DNA from 2 places in the Vibrio palustris genome. Region 1 is predicted to be linked to the other one. Evidence: predicted binding sites of a transcription regulator. Region 1 holds the regulator's gene; the other holds the start of a gene.
What was found. The regulator PurR, encoded in region 1, represses purine synthesis genes. The targets are predictions, from matches to a motif close to TNANGNAAACGTTTNCNTNA.
Positions count from the first base shown of each region.

Region 2: purT (formate-dependent phosphoribosylglycinamide formyltransferase) is a predicted target of PurR. The motif match lies at 4,978-4,997, and genes of this name have one in related genera.

Region 1 covers NZ_AP024887.1:1,134,284-1,142,423, reverse strand. The annotation lists gene mukF (chromosome partition protein MukF) at 1-144, opposite strand, end outside; gene cmoM (tRNA uridine 5-oxyacetic acid(34) methyltransferase CmoM) at 159-938, opposite strand; gene elyC (envelope biogenesis factor ElyC) at 1,054-1,902, shown strand; gene torR (two-component system response regulator TorR) at 2,030-2,737, opposite strand; gene purR (HTH-type transcriptional repressor PurR) at 3,186-4,187, shown strand; cyclic di-GMP riboswitch class I at 4,343-4,441, shown strand; gene OCU30_RS05515 (TfoX/Sxy family DNA transformation protein) at 4,553-5,140, shown strand; gene OCU30_RS05510 (putative signal transducing protein) at 5,246-5,569, shown strand; gene OCU30_RS05505 (alpha/beta fold hydrolase) at 5,566-6,390, opposite strand; gene glgA (glycogen synthase GlgA) at 6,529-7,998, opposite strand; gene glgC (glucose-1-phosphate adenylyltransferase) at 7,988-8,140, opposite strand, start outside.
Region 2 covers NZ_AP024887.1:1,465,142-1,473,281, forward strand. The annotation lists gene sbcB (exodeoxyribonuclease I) at 1-1,276, shown strand, start outside; gene OCU30_RS06930 (CidA/LrgA family protein) at 1,295-1,684, shown strand; gene OCU30_RS06935 (LrgB family protein) at 1,684-2,370, shown strand; gene cdd (cytidine deaminase) at 2,540-3,436, shown strand; gene OCU30_RS06945 (thiol-disulfide oxidoreductase DCC family protein) at 3,524-3,916, opposite strand; gene OCU30_RS06950 (DUF1045 domain-containing protein) at 3,978-4,664, opposite strand; gene purT (formate-dependent phosphoribosylglycinamide formyltransferase) at 5,062-6,237, shown strand; gene OCU30_RS06960 (thiopurine S-methyltransferase) at 6,304-6,960, opposite strand; gene OCU30_RS06965 (RelA/SpoT domain-containing protein) at 7,305-8,084, shown strand.

The sequences.
Region 1 (8,140 bases):
AAAGCGTTCACTACTTAATACTGATATTGCAATCAGAAAAGCCAAGCGCTCTGGTGTTAAGTTCAAGGAAAAGTCATGCTGTTTGACCCAACCCACTAACTCTTCAATGGATTGTGTCGCATTATTATGAGTTAACTCACTCATGCTTCATCCTGTTATTATTGCTTCTGCGCCCATACATGTATGTATCGGCCTAATGAGAGGTAGGGCTCTTGTCGGCAAAATTTTTGTTCTAACGCCAAGACGTCCTTTTGCTCAAAATCTCCCATATGAGTCACATTACCAATGTAATCACTAAAACAGCGAATGCCACTTTTACCACAGATGTTAAAGCCTGCTTTTTCTATCCACGTATAAACATCATTGGGAAGCAAGCCTTGTTGAGGTTGTAGCTTAAAGCGCTTTTTGTGTGGCATTCCGTTCAAAATATGTGGCAAGTTACCGCAAACGGTATTTTTCATCACCAAACCGTGATAGTTATAGAACATGATTGACGCCATGCCACCTGGTTTTACTTGCGCCAATACGGTCTCTAAAGCGGCTTTTGGATCCACTAACCATTCCATCACAGCGTGAAATAACACCATATCGACAGACTGGTCTAAATGATCGCCAATCTCCTGGACTGGAGCATGCACTAAACGATAATGGTCTTGTAATCCGGCATGCTCAATCGACTGTTTGGCCAAGCTCAACATATTGGCAGACAGATCACACAGTGTCACTTTGTGACCCAAGTGGGCAAGTTTTTGAGATAACTGTGCTAATCCGCCACCAGCATCTAAGATATTTAAAGGCTTGTCATTAGAAGTAAAATGCGTTAACAATTGCACTATATCTTCCCAAACAATGACTTGACGTATTTCACCTTTGTCAGAACCATAGATATTTTTTGCGAATTTGTGGGCAATATCGTCGAAATTGCGATCTCTAGTCACGGCTGCTTGCGTTATGATAACTAATCGTGCTGTTATTCTGTCATAGGAATGGCAGGAATAAAGAGGCTTTTATCCTTTTTTAACGCCAAGTGCTGCTTTTTCGGGCTATTTATATATGTTTGAGCTGAAAAAAATTATTTCGTCCCTATTTATGCCGCTTCCAGCGTTGCTGATCATCGGATTTTTAGGTTTATCATTGATTATGTTTACCGCGAAACGTAAGAGTGGCTGTGTGATTGTCCTCTTTTCTTTGCTCGGTATTTTTTTGGTGTCTTTTCAACCCGTATCGTCACGCTTGTTAATGCCTTTGGAACGTCAATATAAAGGTTTTTTACCCGTTGATGAGAGTATTGATTACATCATGGTGCTAGGCAGCGGGCATGTCGTCGATGACCAACTACCGCCGACATCAGAATTAAGCCGAACGGCATTGATGCGTTTAACCGAAGGCATTCGTATTTTCCGCATGTATCCTGGTTCCAAATTGATCTTGTCTGGGTATTCTGGTGGGAGTGAGTTCAGCCATGCCAGAATGTTGGCACAAGTTGCACTTGGATTGGGTGTGCCTAAATCCGATATCATTTTACTGGAAACCGCCAAAGATACATGGGAAGAAGCTCGCCAAGCCGCGGCTTTTGTCCAACAAAAGAAAATGGTGTTAGTCACATCGGCATCGCACATGCACCGGGCATTGCAAGAGTTCCACGCCGCAGGACTTCAACCACTGCCAGCTCCAACCAATTACTTAGCACAAAAGAATATTCGTCAGCCATGGGAAAAATACGCCCCCAAAGCACGATATTTAGAGCAAAGTGAGCGTTTTTGGTATGAAACCATGGGGAGTGTATGGCATGATTTTCGGGATTGGCTGCTCAACACCACACCAGAACCGTTACCGGCAGCATCGCCAGAAACATCCACCGCCGAAGATATGCCCGATCCAATAACCAAGCCTCAACGTTAATGGACACGTTAACGCGCCACGCCCCATCGATAAGTGACTTTTCTATGGGGCGTGAGTTTATCAGGACTCTGTTCACAGCCTGCTAACAACCATGATAGCAAGGAATGAGGGAATGAATAACTGACCCTTAGGTGCCAGCAAACATATATCCCTCACCATGTATGGTCACAATGATTTGTGGGGTTTTCGGATCACATTCCATTTTCGAACGTAACCGCCGTATTAATACATCAATCGTTCGGTCATTTGGCGTATCAACACGATGGCTAATCATGTTTAAAATGGCCTCTCTAGTGAGAACTTGATGGGGATTCGATGCTAACGCGACTAACAACTCATATTCCGCCTTAGTTAACTTGATCGGTTCACCATGCTGGCTTAACGAGCGACGTTGAATATCAAAAAACCAATCACCAAATTGGATTTGTTGGCAATCGACATGCTGAGTTAAAGGAGCATGCTCACGTGAACGAGACACTCTCCACATTAAATTTTTCACTCGAACCAAAAGTTCTCTCAGCTCAAATGGCTTAGCAATATAATCATCTGCGCCCATTTCTAAGCCAATAATTTTGTCAATGTTATCTTCTCGACCGTTTAATAGAATGATCCCCATATCGGATCGACTGCGTAGCTCTCTTGTAATCATTAAGCTATCACCAGATAATAATTGTGCATCCAATAAAACCACATCAAAATCTTGTCGATCTAGGTGTTCACGCATTTCTATACCGGTCTCAGCCGACAGCACGTCGTATCCTTCCTGTTGGAAGTAATCGACCAAAATAAGCCGCGTCTCTTGCTCACTTTCTACAACTAATAACGGATAATTCATAAGCGCTACTGATTTCCGGTTCTATACACACTGATTTCATTCTATTCATAGTCCGTAATAATTCTAGCGTTACGCTTTAAAACCTTATCCTTTATTGATTCAAAACAATCTAATCCTCGGTTTTCATCCAATAGCGACCATAAAGACGCCAAACCGAGGAGGGTTGCGTGGCAACTCACTACGGCCAAGAGTCGCTTCTTTTTATCCGCTTAACCCACTAACGAAAAGATCGTGGACATGGAGTACATATAACAAATATGAATTTTTCATTGCGGCGCTGCAGAGAGCAGTCTAGAATCACAGCTAGTTTGAAAATAAAAATTATCCAATCAAGCCGCTCTTAGTTAGCGGTTTTTTTAATACATATCGGCTTATTTAAAAGCACCCACTGTTGGCTGAGTTCAGTATCTGACCCTTCCTAGCCAGCAGCAGTAATAGGACAAAACCAATGGCGACAATCAAAGATGTAGCCCGCCTCGCTGGCGTCTCGACGACAACCGTATCTCATGTAATTAATAAAACACGCTTTGTGGCTGAAACGACCCAAGAGCGTGTGTTAGGCGCTGTAAAACAACTGAACTACGCACCGAGTGCCGTTGCAAGAAGTTTGAAATGCAATACCACCCGTACTATTGGTATGTTAGTGACCCAATCTACCAACCAATTCTTTTCTGAAGTCATTGATGGAGTGGAAAGCTACTGTTACCGCCAAGGCTATACGCTCATTTTGTGTAACACTGGTGGCATCTATGAAAAGCAGCGTGATTATGTACGTATGCTCGCGGAAAAACGCGTCGATGGTATGTTAGTGATGTGTTCTGACATGACGCCCGAACTCATGGAAATGCTCGACGCCCACTCAGATATCCCTAAAGTGATCATGGACTGGGGATTAGAAGATTCTCAAGCCGATAACATTTTGGACAATTCAGAAGAAGGTGGTTACATTGCAACTAAACACCTCATCGACAATGGCCATACCGACATTGCGTGTTTGAGTGGACAATTTTCGAAAGTGGCTTGCCAAGAACGTATCCGTGGCTTTCGCCGCGCAATGCAAGAAGCCAAATTAACGGTCAACGAAGATTGGATTTTAGAAGGCAACTTTGAATGTGACACTGCCGTCCTTGCCGCAGATAAGTTGTTAGCGATGGATGAGCTACCAACCGCAGTATTTTGCTTCAATGATACTATGGCACTGGGCTTAATGAGCCGCTTACAACAAAAAGGCTGCAGTGTGCCTGATGATATCTCAATTGTAGGCTATGATAATATTGAGCTCTCAGAGTATTTCTCTCCCCCGCTGACGACAATCCATCAGCCTAAACGTCGTGTCGGGAAAAACGCGTTTGAAATTCTTCTAGAGCGAATCAAAAACAAACAGCATGATCGTCGTACATTTGAAATGCACCCAGAATTGATCACCCGTGACACTGTAAAGAAATTGTAAATTGATATTCATTAACATTAGTGTCATTATGGATGTTGGTACATATAATAGATAGCAATTTACACAAAGACTTTCGCGTAGAATTATTAGGGAACTTGATGAACAATTCTGGTTCCCTTGCTGTAAGTTCTTAATAATTATATTAAACCCAGATGTCACGCACAGGGCAAACCAATCGAAAGGTTGGGACGCAAAGCCTCCGGCCTTAGCTTGATGACAGTATCTGTCATCTAAAAGGTAGCGGGGTTACCGATGAAATATGTACAATGCAAGTTTACGTTACACTGACAAAACATATGCATTGTATTGCTATACTCTCGGACCTGATTTTGGTGGCGTATCTCAATTACACCGAGACTAAAGGCATGGATAAACCTATATTAAAAAACTCAATGCGTCTGTTTGAATCTCTAGGACGCGTAAAATCTCGCTCAATGTTCGGCGGATTTGGTATTTTTGTTGATGACACAATGTTTGCATTGGTCGTTCAAGATAAATTACACATCCGCGCAGACGATCATTGCGCAGAGATTTATCGATCGAAAGGCTTGGAACCCTATATTTATAAAAAACGTGGTTTCCCAGTTATCACTAAATATTTTGCTCTTCCTGAAGATTATTGGGACAATCCCAATGATATTTTGCAAGAAGCTAAGCAAGCATTGCTTGTGGCGAAGAAAGAGCGTGAATCTCAAGCGAAGGCAAAACCAACGCGGCTTAAAGATTTACCTAACTTACGATTAGCAACCGAGCGTATGCTGCGTAAAGCGGGGATCGAGTCCGTTGAAATGCTCCATGAAAAAGGCGCATTAGAAGCTTACAAAGCCATTCAAGATACCCATACGACCACCGTCAGTATTGAATTGCTGTGGGCTCTAGAAGGCGCAATCGAAGGCCAACATTGGTCTGTGATACCGCAAAATCGCCGTGATGAACTCATGCAACGCTTGTAATTTATTTAGTTTAAAAAGCACTCTATTGAGTGCTTTTTTATTGCCTGTCACTTTTTAAATCCCCCTCACCTATTATACTGAAACAGCAAGTAATAGGAGTTCATAATGAAGATCTACATCACCCATAATCCCGCCGAAGCTCATATCGTCTGTGGACTACTACAATCAGAGAATATTGCTTGTGAAGTCAGAGGTGAACAGTGGTTTGGACTGCGTGGTGAAATACCAATGGATGAGCACTCTATGCCATACATTTGGCTCTTCCATACTTTTCAGGCTGACGATGCCAGCGCGATCATTGCAACATTTCAGAGCGCTTCAACAGAGACTGTCTTTCCGAGCTGGATTTGTCATCAATGCCAAGAAACCAATGAAGGGCACTTTGCCGTTTGTTGGCAATGTGGCAGCGCCCTGGTGGAAAATGCTTAGCTTGTGACACGCGACTCACGCACACGGGTAATATGCTGATGGATAAATTCAATCGAGTGATGATTGAACCTTTGCGGGCTCTCAATATTACATACGTGACCACAATCACTGAGCTCAACAAGCTCACTCATTGGCTGTTGCTGAGCCCATCGTTTTACGGGTTCTAAAAATAAATAGTCTTTGTCGCCCATAAGGTAAAGCGTTGGAATCCTCGGCATACACGAGCGGTATGTGGTCATCATTGGATTGACATACCGGGTTAAGTGGAACCAGCGTTTAAATTCACTTTGGCACAACTTTTTTGCTTCTCGAATAAATAACCAGCGCGATTCACGCTGTCTTGCCGTCGGCATCACGATATACGCAAATAAACGATAAAGCAGCATGTAAGGGACTAGGTTTTTAAACCAGTCACCTAGGCTAATTAAACATCGTGTACGGCAATCAAACGATAATATTGCCCCGCCCAGCACCATGCTTTTGATACGGTGCGGATGATACTGGGCCATTGTGTGTCCGATCAAAGTACCCAAAGACATCGCGACAATATGTGCTTGGGTGATATTCAGTCGGTCCATCACGTCGATCACATCTCCCGACACGCCACGAAACGTGTAAGACTCCCCTGCTTGACCACTGGTCGTCTCTGCTGAGCGGCCATGACCACGTAAATCAACTAATAACACATTAAAGTATTGGCGATACGCTTTAAGCTGTTTAAACCATATCGATGAACTGCCACCTGCACCATGAATGAAAACCACCCACTCACTGCTTGCTTGATGATGATATGCTTTGTGAAATAGTAGAGAGTTCGGCATGAGTATCCAACAATGACAAAAGACCGAGAATCATAGCATAGACAATGCTATAACGAGATAAACGTCGTCATTAATAAACAGAAGTGTCTGCAGAAAAGAGGTGCAGTCCGTCACCTCTTCTCGCATGATGAGAGTGTGTTAGTCACTTAAAGCACTGCGGTACATTTTTACATATTGCACCGCAGACTCTTGCCAACTAAAGTCTCGTTGCATCGCTCTTTGTTGCACTTCTAAAAGTGCCTCAGGTTGCTGCAAATAAAATAATAATGCGCGTTGCATGACAATGAGTAATGCGTGTGGTGTCGGTTCAATAAAGCCAAATCCCGTCGCTTCTTGCGGAAACTTATCATAATCGACGACGGTATCTTTTAGCCCGCCGACTTCACGAACAATAGGCAAGGTACCATAGGCCATACTATAGATTTGATTCAGTCCACAAGCTTCAAACTCGGAAGGCATTAGGAAAAAGTCGCCCCCAGCTTCAACTAAATGAGCTAACTCATTACTGTAAGTCTCCACGAACATAAATTTATCGCTATAACGATTAGCCAGTTGATGTAGAGTGGCGGCTATATTCGGTTCCCCCGTCCCCACAATCACCATTTGTACATCATTTTGCAAAAACTGTTCAATGATAGGCAGTAAATAATGGAAACCTTTTTGATGCGTTAAACGGCAGACCATGCCAAAAACAGCGACATCACTTCGCTCGGGTAAATCGACCGCTCGTTGCAAAGCTTGTTTACATGCATGTTTCCCTGAACGCAATGATTCGGTCTCCCAATGATAACGCTGTGGTAAATACTCATCCGTTTCTGGGTTCCACTCAGAGTAATCACACCCGTTAACAATACCGACCAAATCCCTTGCTCGACGAACAAAATCATCAACGAAACCATGTGCGCCCAGTGGCGTTAATAACTCATTGGCATAATTCGCACTGACTGCATTCACTTTATCAGCAAAGGCAATCCCTGCGCGCAACATACTCACTTGACCAGAGCCATAACGCAAGAACTCCATCCCATTGAGGTTCAATTCAGGAATACATTCTAGCTCTTGATAAGAAAACACCCCCTTAAAAATCGCATTATGAACAGTCAAAATACTTTTCGTATTGGCATAATAGTCATCATGCCGGTAACGGGTTTTGAGGAGAAAAGGAACAAACCCTGTATGCCAGTCATTGGTATGAATAATGTCAGGTTGTATATCAAGTTTTGGCAATACATCCAAACTGGCAGCAGCAAAGAAACTGAACCGTTCTCCATTATCAGCGTATGCTTGGTTATGTTCAGCATAAAGCTCTGGACGCTCAAAATACGCATCACAATCAATTAAGTAGACAGTCACACCATCTAGCTGTGTTTGACGTACTTGATAAACGGTATGTGGCCAATGAGACAGCTCGGTTTCTAAAATAACGGGAAACTGTTCTTTATCAGCAATTTTTTGATAACCAGGGAGCACGATCGCGACTTGATGACCTAAGTCAACTAAGGCTTTCGGTAGAGCTTTCGCCACATCCGCTAACCCACCACTTTTCACTATTCCTTGAGCTTCTGAGACAACAAACCAGAGGTTTATTTGGTCATTATTAGAATCCAACTTTCATTCCTTTTGCCACAACGACAATTCCACTGGGTGATACATTAAACCGTTCACGATCGGCATCAAGATCTTCGCCAATTACCGTACCTGGGGCGATCTCAACCCCCTTATCGATAATGGCTCGCTTGATAGTACACCC
Region 2 (8,140 bases), 330 kb from region 1:
ATTGCCTGCAGATTATTTACCCAACCCTGAAGCGGCGTTAGTAACAGGCATTAAACCTCAGCTAGCAATGCAGAAAGGTGTTCCAGAGCCCGAGTTTATCCAAAAAATTTATCAAGAACTCGCCACACCAAACACCACGAGTGTTGGTTATAATAACATTCGTTTTGATGATGAAGTGACGCGTTATACCTCATACCGCAATTTTCTAGACCCTTATGAATGGGCGTACAAAAACGGCAATTCTCGTTGGGATCTGTTAGATGTAATGCGTGCTTGTCATGCATTGCGTCCTGAAGGCATCACATGGCCCCAAAATGAGGAAGGCTATCCTAGCTTTAAACTCGAACATTTATCGAAAGAAAATGGTATTGAGCACGAAAATGCCCATGATGCATTAGCCGATGTCATCGCCACAATTGAAATGGCCAAAAAGGTCAAACAAGCTCAACCAAAATTATTTGAGTATTTCTATAGCATGCGCAATAAGCGTCCATTGAACGATTTAATCGATATCGTTAATATGACGCCACTAATGCATGTATCGGGTATGCTGGGTCGTGACTGTCAATATACAAGTTGGATAGTCCCAATAGCTTGGCACCCTACCAATAAAAACGCGGTTATTGTGGTCGACTTAGCCAAAGATCCACAGGTTATCTTAGATCTCTCTGCCGAAGATTTACTAACGCGCCTTTACACTAAGAAAAATGACCTAGCGCTTGACGAATCGCCCGTTCCGGTAAAATTAGTGCATATCAACAAGTGTCCAATTTTAGCGCCAGCAAAAACCCTCACTGCCGATAACGCCGCGCATATTGGTATTGACCGTCAGCAGTGTTTAGCGAATCTAGCGCTATTACGTGACCACCCAGAAGTCCGAGAAAAGCTGGTGAATCTTTTTGCGCACGAACGTGAATTTCCAGCCAATGATGACGTTGATACGCAACTATATAATGGCTTTTTTTCGCCTGCGGATAAAGCGGCTATGGCCATCATCCGAGACAGTCATCCGGAAAATCTCGGCGCATTGGACATCCAGTTTAGCGATCCTCGTATTGAACCATTATTGTTCCGATACCGTGCTCGCAACTTTCCTTGGACATTAAGTGAAAGCGAGCAACATCGCTGGAAAAATCATTGTCGCGATTACTTCGAAAACAATATTGAATCTTATATGCTCAACTTAGAAAACCTAGTGCATGAGCACGAAAGCGACACCCATAAAATGGCACTGCTCAAAGCGGTGTATCAATACGTAGAACATATTGCTTCTTAACTTTACGATCTCCATATTATGCCTAAAACATTATTGCAATATTGCGTTTCTTTCGCCTTAATTTATCTGTGTCTTATCATTGGTAATTGGATTCAAAATGCGTTAGATATCGCTATTCCTGGTAGCATCTTTGGTATGTTGGTGTTATTCGCTCTGCTCGTCAGCGGCATAGCTCCAGTAAATTGGGTCAAACCGGGGTGTCACTTTTTTATTCGTTATATGATGCTGCTATTTGTGCCCATCAGTGTCGGACTCATGGATCACTTTGATCTCATGCTCAATAATGCATGGGCTATTTTAGCCAGTGCCATTGGTGGAACCCTCATTGTGCTACTGACATCGAGTGTGATACTCGATAAATATATAACGCAAAAAGAACAACAATCAATCCATAAGGAGCGCGACTAATGTGGATTATTGCGACGATTGTGGCGTACTTTTTGTGCCGCTGGCTAGGCGCAAAAATTTCATCACCACTGGCCAACCCATTATTGATGTGCATAGCATTACTAATAAGCTTATTAATGGTATTACACGTCCCTTTTCAAACATACTATGCCGATAATATCTATCTAAGCCAACTTTTAGGTCCAGCGGTGGTCGCCTTAGCTTTCCCTCTTTATGAACAGTTGCCGCAAATTCGTGCTAACTGGCGGATTATTTTGTTGGCGTGCACCTTGAGCAGCATTATGTCGATGCTTACGGCCAGTATCATTGCCGTGCTGTTACATACTGATGTACATCTCATCGCCTCTTTGATGGCAAAATCCGTAACGACTCCAATTGCAATGGAAGTCGCGAGAAACCTTGGTGGAGAACCGTCAATTGCAGCGATCGTCGTCATGCTCGTCGGACTATTTGGCGCGATTATGGGCTACCCTATTTTCCGGTTTTTTAACATTGAGCATTCACTGGCTAAGGGATTATCCATGGGGTCCGTCTCGCACGCACTCGGTACAGCCACCTGCGCTGAAACAAATGCTAGAGATGGCGCATTCAGTTCATTAGCTTTAGTACTATGTGGCGTTATCACATCGATTCTCGCCCCTTTCTTATTCACATTGGTCTTATGGCTTAACCAACTATTGAATTAAGCGACACCAAAAATGCGTTAACAACGTTGGCGTTTTAGATTTATTCGATGTGATTTAGAGCAACTAATGTAATTAACAACCCAGTTCTCATCAAAATTGTGACGTGAATCACTTCATTGATTGATACATCCCCTAAACTGATCATCCATAATCAATCTAGGATGCTCCAATGAAAGAGTTACTCGAGCAGGCACTAAGCCGTCTACCAGAGTCTATCGCCGACTCCCTAACTCCGATTGTTTTAGCCGACGATTTTGACGCGACAATCTCTAGTCTTCAATTTGATACACTTCTCCATCGCTCTGGCTTCACGGATGCGGATTTGCGCGTCGCGCTGCTGCCTTTAGCGGCATGCTACGCTCATGTACCTATCTCGCAGTTTTTTGTTGGTGCTATTGTACGTGGCTTAAGTGGCACTTTATATTTTGGCGCCAATATGGAGTTTTCTGGAGTGCAATTAGGCCAATCGATTCATGCTGAGCAAGCGGGAATTAGCCATGCATGGATGAAAGGTGAAACCGGGATCAAAGACGTGACGGTCAATCACACTCCGTGTGGTCATTGCCGACAGTTTATGAATGAATTAACCACAGCCCCGTCACTGAATATTCAGTTACCCCAGCGCGAAGAACTATCACTGCAACATTATTTACCCGAGTCATTTGGGCCTGACGATTTAGGCATAAAACAACGCCTTATGGATCCAGCCGATCGTCACTTTGACTATGCATTTGAAGAGCCACTGTTACAAGATGCTTTAGCTGCATTAAGCATAAGCCATGCTCCTTACACTAAAAACTTCAGTGGTATCGCCCTGAGCGCCGTTAATGGTGAGGTTTTCAAAGGCGCCTATGCAGAAAACGCGGCTTTTAATCCAAGTTTACCACCACTGCAAGTGGCGCTGGTACAAATGCGTATGGCAGGTCTTGAATTTTCACAGGTTACGCACGTAGCATTGGTCGAAATGGCCAATACGCCCATTAGCCACTTGGATACCACACAAGCTACGCTTGATGGATTAAATCCTGATATTGAATTTAGCTATGCCGAAGTGCCTAAAGAATAACCGCATTTAGACAGGCAATACCATAACAATAAAGCCCTTGCACGAGTATTCGTGCAAGGGCTTTCGTTATTACAGCGCAGTAATTCATTATTTTTTCGTTGAACACTGTCCATTGTCGCAGCGAGATGTACCGGTAAATAAAAACGAAATACGGTAACGATGGCGCGCGAAAAAGAAATAGCACCAATCAGCCACTGGACGAATCAATCGCCAACGTAAAGGCGCATATAGCCAGCCTCGACCAACCATTTGCCATGCTTTATGTACAGCATCCAGTCCTAATAACAAACGGCCTTGTTTATCTACCGCATGTAAGATTTCACTCGCACTCACCGGATCGATATCGGGAAACTGAGCAAACTCTTCACTGTGTAGATCGACTAAGTGCAGACGTTGCTGAGTATCGAGTTTACGTAGGTGGTTCATTTCTTTCGCACACAAAGGACAAGTTCCATCATAAAATACGATTAATGACGTCATCATTTCACCCCTAGTCGTGTGTTGAATTGATCTACACTGTAGCACACCTATCCCTGACTCACTATGGCTGCGCGGGCGAGAAACGATATTCACCTAAAATGGTTTTTTGCTGCCCCCATTTATCGGTCACCCCCACGCCGATTCCCACAATTTTACCATGAGCTTGAGGGGGTGTTTTTTCCATGGCTTGTGCAAATTTCGCTAATTTCGGGTTCTTCTCTGCCCCCACTAGCGTCAAGTGAGGCGCGAAATTTTGAAATACATTCGGACTTCCGTAACGTTCAAATGCAGATTGTTTATTTGGAAACGCCTTTACCCAATTCGGCATCTCAGGATTTGGCGAACGCAGCGGCTCCATCGCCAACGTTATTTCATCGGCTAACCGTTGTAGTGCTGCGTTTTGGTCGACATCGACAAATGCCCAGTGACCTTTAGTGACCGTCACACCATGTGCCGAGATGGGGAATGCTTGATGAGTCTGTGCAAATTGCTGCGCAATCTGCGTAATTCGCTCTTTTGCAGACACTGGGAAATCCGTGAGATACAAGGTAATGTGCACGGGTTTACCTTGACGGTAAAAGCTCTCTATACCATAAGAGTGCAACGTTTCACTGGTTTCTTTTACCACGTTGACAACATTATCTGAAGGTATCGCAAAGATATCAATACTCTCAGCCTGTACCATCGCGGGTAATACCGCCATCCCACTAACGAAACACGTAACCACTGTAGCTTTCATCCTTGACATAATTTCCTCATAGATATCAAATTTAATAATAGCGAGTTTAACCCAATCAATCTGTGATTGGATATCTGGATTTCTTCGTTAACCTACTGACGGTAAGATAGAATTCTCTGTACGTTTTGCATAAGCAAGAATATACGGTTTGCATATGACATTCTAGTGATGACGAAATTAACGATGCCCTTTAGGACGAGTATAGAGACACACGATAGAGCGCGGCGTTTCAATAGCATAGAACGCGATGAAACGTCATAAACAACGTCAGGATTCACTGATAAGGTTGCCTTGAATAGTATCTATACCCATTAAAAACTTGTTGCGCAAACGTTTGCTTTTTACATTAAAATCCGTATGATGTGCCGTGTTTATTACTTAGCATTACACATTGGGAAGGACTTTTATGTTGGGAACCGCCACGCGAACAAATGCTACTCGTGTCTTACTTCTTGGTTCTGGAGAGTTGGGTAAAGAAGTCGCGATTGAATGCCAGCGCCTTGGTTTAGAGGTTATCGCCTGCGATAGATATGATAACGCACCGGCTATGCAAATTGCTCATCGTCGTCATGTTTTTAATATGCTTGATGGCGATATGCTGCAAACCGTGATAGAGAAAGAGCAGCCGCACTATATCGTTCCTGAAGTCGAAGCGATTGCAACGACAAAACTGATCGAATTGGAACAGCGTGGTTTTAACGTCGTCCCTACTGCGAATGCAACACGTCTTACCATGGACCGTGAGGGTATTCGCCGTCTAGCTGCCGAAACGCTTTCTTTGCCAACCTCTCCTTTCCGATTTGCCGATACGTATGAAGAGTTTGCTGCTGGTGTCGAAGCCGTTGGTATTCCATGTGTGTGTAAGCCCGTCATGAGCTCCTCAGGTAAAGGCCAAAGTGTCATTAAAACCCCCGAAGATATACAAACCGCATGGGATTACGCGCAAGCAGGTGGTCGTAGCGGTGCCGGTCGCGTGATCGTTGAGGGATTCATCGACTTTGATTACGAAATCACCCTACTCACCGTCCGTGCCGTTGATGGTGTCCATTTCTGTGCTCCTGTCGGGCATCGTCAAGAAGACGGCGACTACCGTGAATCTTGGCAACCACAAGCCATGTCTGAAAATGCCCGTAAAGCCGCCGAATATGTCGCTGAAGAAATTGTGAATGCTTTAGGCGGCTACGGCCTGTTTGGGGTTGAGCTGTTTGTAAAAGGTAATACTGTTGTTTTCAACGAAGTATCACCACGTCCACATGATACTGGCTTGGTCACACTCGTTTCGCAAGATTTATCTGAGTTTGCACTCCATGTGCGAGCGTTCACTGGCTTACCTATTGGCGATATTACCCAATACGGTGCTAGCGCATCAGCGGCGATATTAGGCCAAGGGACGTCAAAAAACCTAAGCTATAGTGGCCTAGATCACGCATTGCTCGTGCCTAATTCACAAGTGAGACTATTTGCGAAACCAGAAATCGACGGTCGCCGCCGCCTTGGTGTCGCCCTTGCCCGTGGTAAGAGCTTAGAAAAAGCGATTGACCGTGCAACCGACTGTGCCAAAGCGGTTAACATTCATTACTGAGTAGCTGGCAACTAAGACACGGTGTCGAATAGCACACCGTGTTTATGGCCTGGGAGTATGGGATGGTTATTGCTTTTCAGCAGTAATCATCCAAACATGTTCCGCAAAACGAGACAAGCCTTGCTCGGCACGCTTAGCGTGCTGCTCATCAGCCTCATCACTATCGAGTAACGTCACTTCAAACCCCGCAAATAACTCACATAATTCTTGCTTAGTGACACTAAACGGAGGTCCAGCCATTTCTTCCTGTGGGTAATCTAACGTCACAATTAATAGTCGGCCTTGTGGGGAAAGCAAGCGTTTTATACGCTCAGCGTATTCGACACGCATGGCAGCAGGTAAAGCAATCAATGCGGCGCGATCATAAACTAAATCGGCCGATTCTAATGGGGCAACAAAGAAGTCTCCGGTATAAATCGATAACTCATCAAATTGATACAGTTCATGGGCGCTACTTAGTTGAGTCACTAACGGCGTGTATAAATGTTCTGCGAAGAAGGCACGAACTGCAATCGGGCTAAGCTCAACACCAACGACTTCATCATGACGCTCCGCGAGCCAGACTAAATCTTCACTTTTACCACAGAGTGGAACCAGCACACGCTCGCCTCTTTGTGGAGAAAGTGCTGACCAATATTTAGCAAGAAAAGGATGCACATCCCCCATATGAAAACCAATTTTGTTGTCCGCCCACTTTTGGTGCCAGAATTCAGGATCTTGCATGTTGTACTCTCTTCGATTTTACAGGTAGCTAAGCCTAACTTATCGCCCCAAAAAACGATAGCCTCTAACACAACCTCATCACATTTATAGCCTAAAATCTGCTCAAGCGTCCACGTAACTGGTCTCATCTATCGTCGTTGTGAAGTGATAACAAGGGTCAGTTCGTTAAATAACGTGCTCTCAATTGCAAACCATTGTCAGTTTCTGGTCATAGGTATTGTTTTTTTCATACCAGACCAGATATAAAGAGAGTAGCAAAGAGCTAGTAACTTTCGCGAGTGACAGTCATGAATCCTTTTCGTGCCCCTTCTGACTCAAACAGCGTTATAGCTTAAGGAGAGTATATGAACCTCTTATTGCGTACCACGGCACTCATGCTGTTAATTTTAAGCCGTGCCCCCGCATTCGCGGCCGCCATGCCCGTTGATACGAATGTCGAAGACAATCGCAGTACGGAATCTCAAAGTGAAATCAGCTCTGAAGTTTTTAAACACAGCTTAAGTGGGTTGTATGGCATTCAATCTATATCATCAACACCACTACAGCCTTATCGTGATTTTGATGTGTTGTACAGTAAATCTCATCAAGCGCAGCACGAGCTCACAAACTTATGCAAAAAAACCGCTATGCTCACAGGCACTACCCCATTCACTTGTGGCGTCAAATCTCGTGAAAGAGCACAACAAAAAATCGCCGCTGACTTTGCCGGTCAAAATGAGCGTATCACCGATTTAGCTCGTGCCACAATCGTGGCTAACGATGTACCGAGTTTGGTTCAAGCATATGAAATGTTACGTCGCTCAGCCACCATAGTGAAAGTAAAAAATCGCTTCAAAAATCCCACGCCATCAGGTTATCGAGACTTAAATATATTGGTTAGACTGCCTAAAACACAGTTAATCGCAGAAGTGCAGTTACATTTAAAAGGGATAGAGAAAGTGAAAAGCGGCGAAGAACATCGCATTTATGAAAATATTCAAACATTAGAACGTACTGCTGCGGCTCAGCAACGAGATCTCACAGAGTTAGAACGGGCAAAAATTGAACAGTTACGAGCCCAAGCAAAGAACTTATATCAAAACGCATGGCATCCATACATTACCACCCAGCTTCAAGCTGCGTAACACGCCCATACAATAATTCTTATGACTCAAACATAAAGACCACGCCTAAAAGCGTG